DNA from 3 places in the Cupriavidus sp. 05L310 genome. Region 3 is predicted to be linked to each of the others. Evidence: predicted binding sites of a transcription regulator. Region 3 holds the regulator's gene; each other region holds the start of a gene.
The links. The regulator FNR, encoded in region 3, switches genes on or off when oxygen is low (the NO sensors DNR and NnrR bind a similar motif). The targets are predictions, from matches to a motif close to TTGATNNNNATCAA.
Positions count from the first base shown of each region.

Region 1: AC1DS6_RS08210 (fatty acid desaturase) is a predicted target of FNR. The motif match lies at 1,708-1,721, and genes of this name have one in related genera.
Region 2: AC1DS6_RS37560 (TraR/DksA family transcriptional regulator) is a predicted target of FNR. The motif match lies at 1,876-1,889, and genes of this name have one in related genera.

Region 1 is NZ_JBFTOX010000009.1:8,082-11,352, forward strand. It holds gene AC1DS6_RS08200 (adenosine deaminase) at 1-269, shown strand, start outside; gene guaD (guanine deaminase) at 332-1,663, shown strand; gene AC1DS6_RS08210 (fatty acid desaturase) at 1,840-2,940, shown strand; gene AC1DS6_RS08215 (NADPH-dependent F420 reductase) at 2,968-3,271, opposite strand, start outside.
Region 2 is NZ_JBFTOX010000077.1:10,122-13,392, reverse strand. It holds gene AC1DS6_RS37565 (bifunctional aminoglycoside phosphotransferase/ATP-binding protein) at 1-1,458, opposite strand, end outside; gene AC1DS6_RS37560 (TraR/DksA family transcriptional regulator) at 1,954-2,334, shown strand; gene AC1DS6_RS37555 (bifunctional acetate--CoA ligase family protein/GNAT family N-acetyltransferase) at 2,580-3,271, opposite strand, start outside.
Region 3 is NZ_JBFTOX010000025.1:23,859-27,129, reverse strand. It holds gene ccoG (cytochrome c oxidase accessory protein CcoG) at 1-1,000, shown strand, start outside; gene AC1DS6_RS18940 (FixH family protein) at 1,025-1,240, shown strand; gene AC1DS6_RS18935 (hypothetical protein) at 1,243-1,488, shown strand; gene fnr (fumarate/nitrate reduction transcriptional regulator Fnr) at 1,650-2,375, opposite strand; gene AC1DS6_RS18925 (sulfite exporter TauE/SafE family protein) at 2,662-3,271, shown strand, end outside.

The DNA of each region.
Region 1 (3,271 bases), on a different contig from region 3:
ACCTGCGCGACCACTCGCTGCACCGCCTGCTGGAAGCCGGCGTGCTGGTCACGCTGCACTCCGACGACCCCGCCTATTTCGGCGGCTATATGAACGCCAACTGGGAAGCCACCTTCGAAGCCCTGCCGCTGACCGCGGACGACGGCCACAAGCTGGCGCGCAATAGTTTCGAGGCGTCCTTCCTGCCCGCCACGCAGAAGGCCGCCTTCCTCGCCGAAGTCGACCACTTCTGGCAATCCCCCCTGCCCGCGACGGCCTCCACGGCCTGAGCGCGGTTCACACCAAGATGCCGGCGCGCCACGCGCGCGCCGGCGCATGACGAGACATCGCTATGACGACCACGCCCCCCAACCCGTCCATCACCCGCGCCATCCGTGGCCGCGTGCTGCACTTCCTGCGCGATCCGCAGTTTCATGACGACGCGTATCAGTATTGGGAAGACGGGGTGCTGGTTGTCACCGCCGGGCATGTCGCCGCGGTCGGCGACTACGCCGAGCTGGCCGCGCAGATCCCGGCCGGCGCCGAAGTGATCGACCGCCGCGGCAAGCTGATCGTGCCCGGTTTTATCGACACCCACGTGCATTACCCGCAGACCGACATCATCGCCTCGCCCTCGCCCGGCCTGCTGCACTGGCTGGAAACCTACACCTTCCCCGAGGAGCGCCGCTTCGCCGAGCCGGAGTACGCTGCGGCGGTGGCGGGCTTCTTTGCCGACGAGCTGCTGCGCAACGGCACCACCAGCGCCGTGGCCTGGAGCACCGTGCACACGGCCTCGGCCGACGCGCTGTTCGCCGAAGCGGACCGGCGCAACCTGCGCCTGGTGACCGGCAAGGTGCTGATGGACCGCAACTGCCCCGAATTCCTGCGCGACACCGCCGAGTCCGGCGCGCGCGATTCGGCTGACCTGATCTCGCGCTGGCACGGCAAGAACCGCCTGTCGTACGCGATCACGCCGCGCTTCGCGCCGACCTCCAGCGAGGCGCAACTGGCTGCCTGCGGCGAACTGGCCAAGGCCTATCCCGACGCCTATATCCAGACCCATGTGGCGGAAAACCGCGACGAAGTGAAGTGGGTTGCCGAACTGTTCCCGCAGGCGCGCAGCTATCTCGATATCTACGATCACTACGGCCTGCTGCGTCCGGGCGCGTTCTACGGCCACGCCATCTACCTCGACCAGGACGACCGCAAGCGCCTGGCCGACAGTGGCGCCGCGGTGGCGCACTGCCCCACCTCCAACCTGTTCCTGGGCAGCGGCTTCTACGACTTCCACCAGTCCGACGCCTATCGCCTCAACGTGACGCTGGCCACCGACGTGGGCGGCGGCACCTCGTTCTCGATGCTGCGCACCATGAATGCCGCGCACAAGGTGGCGCGCATGGGCGGCTATCACCTCACCGCGCTGCGCATGTTCTACCTGGCCACCCGCGCCGCCGCCGATGCGCTGGGCTGGAGCGAGCGCGTGGGCAGCTTCACGCCGGGCTGCGAGGCCGACTTCATCGTGCTCGATCCGCAGGCCACGCCGCTGATCGCCCGCCGCAGCGAGCGCTCGGAGACGCTGGAAGAGCAACTGTTCGCCTTCGCCATGCTGGGCGACGATCGTGTGATCGATGAGGTCTATGTGATGGGCGAGCCGGCAAGCGCGTCGGCCTCCGTCGCGCATTAATCATCACTTTCCACCGGGAAGCACCGGGTCCTGGCCACGCCGGCTTGACCCGGATCAACACCCCTGTCACGCAATCCTTCTAAGCTGTCACACCGTCGGCCCCCTGTGGCCGTGCATCGCCAGTCCCGGGCACAGCCAGGTGCCCGACCCCGCGTTCGACAACTGAAGGTTTTTGAATGATTGCCACGCAGCAAGCCCCCTTTCCGGAGCCGATTTCCCCTGAAGCGCCCCTGCCCTCGCGCAAGATCATCCGCGGCTGGCTGATCCCGCTGGGTCAGCGCAGCACCTCGCGCGCGCTGGCGCTGTTCGCGCTGGATACGGCGCTGTTCGTGGCCGCGCTGGCCGGGGTGGTGATGTTCTCCCACTGGCTCGCCAAGCTGGCGGCGGGCGTGCTGACCGGCATCATCATCGCCCGCCTGTTCATCATCGGCCACGATGCCTGCCACCAGAGCCTGACGCCCCGGCGCGGCCTCAACAAATGGCTGGGGCGGCTGACCTTCCTGCCGTCGCTCACGCCCTACAGCCTGTGGGAAGTCGGCCATAACGTGGTCCACCACGGCTATTCCAACCTCAAGGGCTTCGACTTCGTCTGGGCACCCTACTCGCTCGAGGAATTCCAGACGCTGCCGCGCTGGCGCCGCGCGCTGGAGCGCGTCTACCGCAACGGCTTCGGCGCGGGCCTGTACTACCTGGTCGAGATCTGGTGGTTCAAGATGTTCTTCCCCAGCCGCCGCCAGATGCCCACGCGCCGTGCTGTCTTCATGTGGGACTGCACGCTGGTGGCGATCTTCGGCGCCGCCTGGATCGGCGCGCTGGCCTGGCTGGCGGTGGCCAGCGGCCAGTCGGTCGCGCTGCTGGTGGGCCTGGGCTTCGTCGTGCCCTTCCTGGTATGGAATTTCACCGTGGGCTTCGTGCTCTATGTGCACCACACCCATACCAGCGTGGCCTGGTACGAGACCAAGACCATGTGGGCACGCGCCCAGCCTTTCGTCTCCACCACCGTGCACCTGCGCTTCCGCTACGGCATCGGCGCGGCCCTGCATCACATCATGGAGCACACCGCCCATCACGTTGACATGAGCGTGCCGCTGTACCGCCTCAAGCGCGCGCAGGCGCTGCTCGAACACGCGCTGCCGGGCCGCATCATCATCCAGAACTTCACCTGGCGCTGGTACTTCCAGACCGCGCGCCGCTGCAAGCTGTACGACTTCAAGGCGCTGTGCTGGACGGACTTCCAGGGCCGGCAGACCAGCGTCAACGCGCCCGTGCCGGCATAAGCGCCGCGCCCCGGCCAGCCGCCGGGGTTACTTCGGCTGCGCGGCCGCCTTGCCGCTGACCTCCGCCATGCGCGCCCGCATGGCATCGGCCGAACCGATCTGGTGGAACAGCGGGCCGCCCGGCGCAAAGCTGTCGGCCGTCGCCAGCCGCCCGATCACCACCGGTTCGAAGCCGGCATCCCGCACCAGTTGCTCGCCAACGCGCAGCGCGGCGGGATCGTCAGCCGCGATCGGCACGGCAATCAGCCCTTCGGCGCGGTGATGCTCGCTCGCGAATTTGGTGGCGCCCATGAAGTTGAAGGCACGAACGATGCGCGCGCCGCGCAGGTAC
Region 2 (3,271 bases), on a different contig from region 3:
TGGCTCTTGCGCGCGCCGTTGCCACTCCAGCACCTGAAGGTCCGCGTCGGACGGGTCGCCGCCCTGGCGCGCGCGCGTGGCGATGCGTTCGCGCAGGGTAGCCAGGTCGGCATTGCAATCGACGATGGAAAAAGGCACGCCCCGGCGCGCGGCCAGCGACGCGAAACGCAGCCGCTGCTCGCGCGCCAGGAAGGTCGCGTCGGCGATCATCGGAACGCCCGCGCCGCTGCCAAGCCGGCAGATTCCCAGCAGCCGCCGGTAGACGCGGGCGGTATCGCCAGGCGAGTAATGATCATGACGCAGCGTGGGGTTGCCACGCGGCAGACGCTTGCGCTCCACGTCGGAGCGTACGCGGACCATGGCCGCGGCCAGCGCCAGTTGCTCTGAAACGGTGCTTTTGCCGCTGCCGGAGAGGCCATGCATGATGATAATCGCGCCCGGCCGGCGCGTCAGGACGCCACAGGCCAGCGCAAGCAGATCGTTGCAGCGCACCTGCGTCGCCGCCGCTTGTTCGGCGGTGCTGGTTCCCCCCACGCTGCGCTGGCGCGCCCGCTCAAGCAGCACGCGCGCGCGCACCACGGCGCGCACCGCCGTGTAGAACGGCAGCACGGTCAGGCCGGCATAGTCGCCGCTGCATTCCAGGTAGGTATTGATCAGGCAATAGGCAAGGTCTTGCCGGCCAGCATGCAGCAGATCCATGAAGAGAAAGGCGGTATCGCTGATCGTGTCGATCCAGCGCAGCCCGGCATCGAACTCAAGGCAGTCAAAAGGCGTGGGCGCGCCATCGATCATGACGATATTGCCAAGGTGCAGGTCGCCGTGGCACTCCCGCACATGACCGCTTGCCAGCCGTTTGGCAAACGCGGGCTGCAGGGCCGCGGCCCGTTCGCGCAGGAGCGCCGCCACGCGTGCCGCCGCAGCCGTGCCGGAGGCGAGAGCGGCGACGCCGGCCAAGGCCTGTTCCATCACCGCCGTGATCCGCGCCGGCGTGCCGTGGCCGGTGCCGTCGCCGGCCACGGGCGCAGCCAGGTGGATCGCCGCAAGCCGGCGGGCCAGCGTTTCGATATGGAGACCGGTCAGCCGATTTGTCTCCGCCATGGCGGAAAGCAGGTCTCGCTGCCGGAAGCGGCGCATTTTCACCGCAAACTCCAGCGCCTCGCCAGTACCTTCCACGCGGACATCGCGCTGGCATGGCCCCGCCACGACCGGTACCACGCCGAGATAGAGCGCCGCCGCCATCCTGCGATTCAATTCCACTTCGGCCTCGCAATCCACTTTACGCGCGGCCAGCGTGGAGAAATCGACGAAGTCGAGGTGCACAGGCTTGCGCACCTTGTAAGCAAAGGAGCCGGCCAGGAAGACTTGCGAAATGTGCGTCTCGATGAGGCTGACTTTGTCTACCGGGTGCGGGTAGGCCGCGGGGCACATCAGGGCTTGCGTGAGTACCGCCGAATCCATGCTGGGATCTCCCTGGGTAGCTGTCTCCCTGTTTGCACTCTGGACAGGTCATGCTTCCATGCTATGCGGGCCACCGGAAGCTAGCTTGACGGGGATCAAGCCGGGCGGCGGCTACCCGCCTATATTGAAGCGGCACAGGGGTCTGGCGCGCAACGCTGCGGATGCTTCATGCCGGCAGCCGCTGCGCCGGCGACGGGAGAGCGGCAATGCGGATGAAACGTTCCGATGAGGGCTTGGGCAGCGGCGCCGCGCGTTTGCGCGGCCTCGCGGTTTGCCTTGCGGCCATCCTTTGCGCGGGCTGCGCGGCAGGATCCGAATGGTGGCGGCCGCCCAAGCCCAGGGCCGGCGCCATGGTCCCTGCCGCCCCCGGCGTTATCCGGGATGCCGCTGGGGGCGACAAGATCCGCATCACGACATTTGATCTGGCGCAAGCCGCTGGCCCGGCGTCATTGCATCATTGAGTGGACTCGCCTCGACGCGCACCGGGAGTGCACCATGTCCGAATTGACCAAAGAGCAACTCTCCAGCCTGGTTGCCTTGCTGGACGGCATCGAGCAAAGGATCCGCGGCCAGATGGATGCGGTGGCCGTGACCCGCACTGTGTCCGCGGGCGCCGAGCCGGGCGGCAACGCCGAACTTGCCGGGCAGACCGCCGGGGAGCGCATGGACGATGCGATGACCGAGCACTACCGCATGGAACTGGCCGACATTGCAGCGGCGCGGGCGCGCATCGGCAAGCTGCGCTACGGCGCGTGCCAGGACTGCGGCGAGCCCATTCCCTTTCCGCGCCTGCAAGCGTACCCCACCGCCAGGCGCTGCACGCCATGCCAGCGCAAGCAGGAGCACATGTTCGGGGCGCCGGGCGGCAGGCGATGAACCTCGCCGGTTTTTCCCGCGTCCGGACCCGCCAAGGGGTGTCCGCAAGGTGAGTCCGCAATACAGCCGCTGCAATGGCGGCGGCGAAATAGTGGCTTGCTCGCTCCGATTCTGGCAGGTAGATCACACCAATGGCGCGCTGTAGCAAGGGCGCGCGCACTTCGGCCGCGCTAGAAGGGTTCGGCGATCACGACGGCTTGCGCATTCTGCTCGCCAAAGGAGCCGGCCATGGCGGGGCGGACCGGTCATGGCGCATTGGCCGCGGATGGCTCCGTCAGCAAAAGGCGGAGTTCCACGCCGTCGCTGGCCGGCCGGTCGCCGCGCAGAACGTGGATGCCGCTGCTTTCGGCGAGCCGGAGCATCGCCGTATTGGTCGCCAGCGTGGTCCCGACCAGTTCCCGCGTGCCGTGTGCGCGGCAATAGGCCACCATCTTGCGCAGCAGCAGGCCGCCGATGCCCTGGCGCTTGCAGTCGGAGCGCACCGTCACGGCGAACTCGGCACGCAGGTTGTCGGGGTCGGCCACGGCCCTTACTTCGCCCAGGATGGCCTTCGGCCCGCTGCCTGCCGGACTGACGGCGACGAACGCCATCTCGCGTGCGTAGTCGATCTGGGTCATGCGTGCGAGCTGGCTGTGCGGCGGCTGCCGGATCATGCAAAAAAAACGCATGCGGATATCCTCCGGCGCCAGGGCGGCGAAAAATGCCTGGTAAGCGGGCTCGTCTTCGGGGTGCACCGGGCGCAGCAGCAATGGTGCGCCGTGCCATGTCACCGTTTCCTCAAGCGCTTTGGGATAGGGGCGGATGGCAAGGCGGGCGGCCCCAGGCTGCATGGCGGGGGCCACGCCGATTCGCGCGTCCAGCGCCAGCACGCCGGCGCCATCGGCCAGCAGCGGATTGATATCGAGCTCAACGATTTCCGGCAGGTCGCACAGCAGTT
Region 3 (3,271 bases):
GCGCAAGCTGCGGCTCAAGGCCACCAAGCACACGCTCTGGATCGTGATCGCGCTATGGACCGGCTTTACCTTCGTCGGGTACTTTTCGCCCATTCGCGAGTTGGGCGGCCACGTGCTCAGCCTGTCGCTGGGGCCGTGGCAAACGTTCTGGATGCTGTTCTACGCCTTCGCCACCTGGGGCAACGCCGGCTTCATGCGCGAGCAGGTGTGCAAGTACATGTGTCCTTATGCACGCTTCCAGAGCGTGATGGTCGATCGCGACACGTATGTGGTGACGTATGACGTGGGCCGCGGCGAGCCGCGCGGCAGCCGCTCGCGCAAGGTGGACCACCAGGCCGCCGGCATGGGCGATTGCGTGAACTGCAGCATCTGCGTGCAGGTCTGCCCCACCGGCATCGATATTCGCGACGGCCTGCAGTACGACTGCATCGGTTGCGGCGCCTGCATCGACGCCTGCAACCAAGTCATGGACAAGATGGCGTATCCGCGCGGGCTGATCCGCTACACCTCGGAGAACGCCATGCGCAGCGTGCTGCCCGAGGCGGAGGCGCGCAAGCGTCTGTTCCGGCCGCGCACGGTGGTGTACTCCGTGATCTGGCTGGCCCTGGTTGCCGGCTTCACGGTGTCGCTGGCCATGCGCACACCGATCAAGGTCGATATCATCCGCGACCGCGGCGCGCTGGGCAGGGAAGTGGAGGGACGCTGGATCGAGAACGTGTATCGCCTGCAACTGATCAACACGACCGAGGCGCCGATGCATGTGGCCATTCGCGCGGACAGTGATGACCTGAAGGGCCTGGCCGTGGAATACGATCACGCTGCCGGCAATCTCGAGCCCACCTCAAACCGCCTGATTCCGATTCGCGTGCGCGTGCCGATCGAAGCCGCTGGCCAGGGCACCCACAAGATCCAGGTGACGGTCACTGCGACAGGAGATGACAGTGGGGGCGGTGCGGAAATCAGCCAGGGCACCAGCTTCATCGTACCGCGCAATCTTTGAACCGAGAAATCTAGAGGAGGCCTGATGATGCAGCAAAGCAATCCCTGGTGGAAGGAACCCTGGCCATGGCTGCTGATGAGCGGGCCCTTGCTGGCGATGGTGGCCTGCGGGGTCACGATCTGGCTGGCCATGACGCACCCGGACCCGCCCGTTGTCGATGGCGTATCGCGGCACGGGTTGGTGGTCGAGAAGACGGGTATCGGGCGGCAGGCTGAGCCGGCCACGGCGCAGGCGAGGTGACCATGAGACTGCGCTGGCTGATGTGGGTGCTATGGCCCGGCTTCCTGGTAGCCGGGCTGACGACCGCCCTGGTGTTTTCGATGGTCGATCCCGGCGATCTGCGCTTCTTCGGACAGCCGGTCGAGGCGTCGCGGGAGGCGGTTTACACCGTGGGCTTCCTGGTCGCGTGGGTGCTTTGTTCGTTGTCGAGCGGCCTGACGCTTTACACCATGCCCACGCGGCTGGCGGAGACAGACGAACTGGAGTGAGCGCGATGCGCGTCTTCGCGCCGCGGGGCAGGGGGCGGCGGAGCAGGAGTGTCGTGACCAGGCCGGCGCGACGTGGTATTGGCACCACGCAAGGAAGGCAAGGCGGCTGCCAATGCCGCGGGAGCCGGGAAACTCCGCGCGGCCGGTCGATGCCTGCCGGACTAGCAGGACTTGTTGATGATCTGCTTGATGCCTGTCATGTCGACCAGCTTGACGTGCCGCTGGCGGATCTGGATCAGCCCGGCTTCCGCAAAACGGGAGAACAGGCGGCTGACGGTTTCGAGCTTGAGCCCGAGGTAGCTGCCGATCTCCTCGCGGCTCATGCGCAGCACGAACTCGGAGGCCGAATAGCCGCGCGCGGAAAGGCGCTCCGAAAGGTTGATCAGGAAGGCGGCAAGCCGCTCTTCGGCGCGCATCGAGCCCAGCGTGATCAGCATCACCTGGTCCTGCGAGATTTCCTTGCTCATCAGCCGCATGAACTGATGTTGCAACGACGGGAGCGCACCGGACAGCGACTGGAGGTCGCCGAAGCGCACCACGCAAACTTCGGTATCCTCAAGGGCGGTGGCGTCGGACGCGTGCTGCATTTCGCCAAGGCCGTCGAGCCCGACGACTTCGCCGGGGAGGTGGAAGCCCGTGATCTGCGAGCGGCCATCTTCCATCGTCAGGTGGGTTTTGAGCGTGCCGAAGCGGATCGCATAGACGGCGGTGAGCGGATCGCCGAGGCGGTACAGGGTCTCGCCCTTGCGTACGCGCACGCGCTCCTGCACCAGCGAATCCATTTTTTCGAGGTCCTGCTGCGACATGCCGACGGGCAGGCAGAGCTGTCCCAGCGAGCAAGTGGAGCAGCGGGGCGACATCTCGGTAATGGGAATGGATGTTAGCAATTGGGGCCTGTCGGTTTAGCGCAATCACTCAAGCGCGTGTGGCAGGCGCATTGAGTTGAAAGCTTGACGTTGAGAGCTGTCGGTTGGAAGCGCTATCCACATTAGCCTGGCGCGGGTCTGGCGGGGCCTGCCATCTGCGTGGCGCCGCCTGCCGTGCCCGTCGTCATGATTTGCGATTGCGCGGATGTGCGCGGGCGCTGGGCTTCATGTTGATAGCGCCTCTTGGAGTCGCGGGGGCGCGTAGGGCGCATTTTACCGCGCCAGGCGATGTGATTGGGAGGAGAAGTTGACCGTAGGCGTGCTCTTCAGCGTTTTTACCCTGGCTTTGCTAGGTGGTGTGCATTGCGCGGCCATGTGTGGCGGCATTGCGCTTGCGGCCGAGCAAGGCGGCACGGCCCGTGTGCCGGCCACCATCCTGCGCCGGCCAGGCCACTGGCTGCTCGAACTCCTGGTGATGCATGCCGGGCGGCTGAGCATGTATGCGCTGTTGGGCGCCTTGCTGGGTACCCTGGGCGCCGGTGTGTGGAAGGCCCAGTACTTGCCGCTGCAGCGCTGGCTGTTCGGAATCGGCAGCATGATGCTGGTGATGTCGGGATTATGGATGTTGCGTGGGCGCGCCGTGGGGGCTGGCTGGCTGGAGCGGTTTGCCGCGCGCGGCGCTGGCGGTTTGCTCCGTTTTCTTGCCGCCGTGGGCGTGCGCCTGGCGCCCTTGGGCCTGCCACAGGGGCGGCTGCTGCGCCGCTACGGCATGGGGCTGGCCTGGGGGCTGGTACCATGCGGCATGGTCTATGGCGCCCTGGCGATGGCGCTGCTGGCCGGGAACGCCCCTTCGGGTGCGCTGGTGATGGCCGTGTTCGGACTGGGCACTTTGCCAAACCTGTTGGTTATCTCGGGCC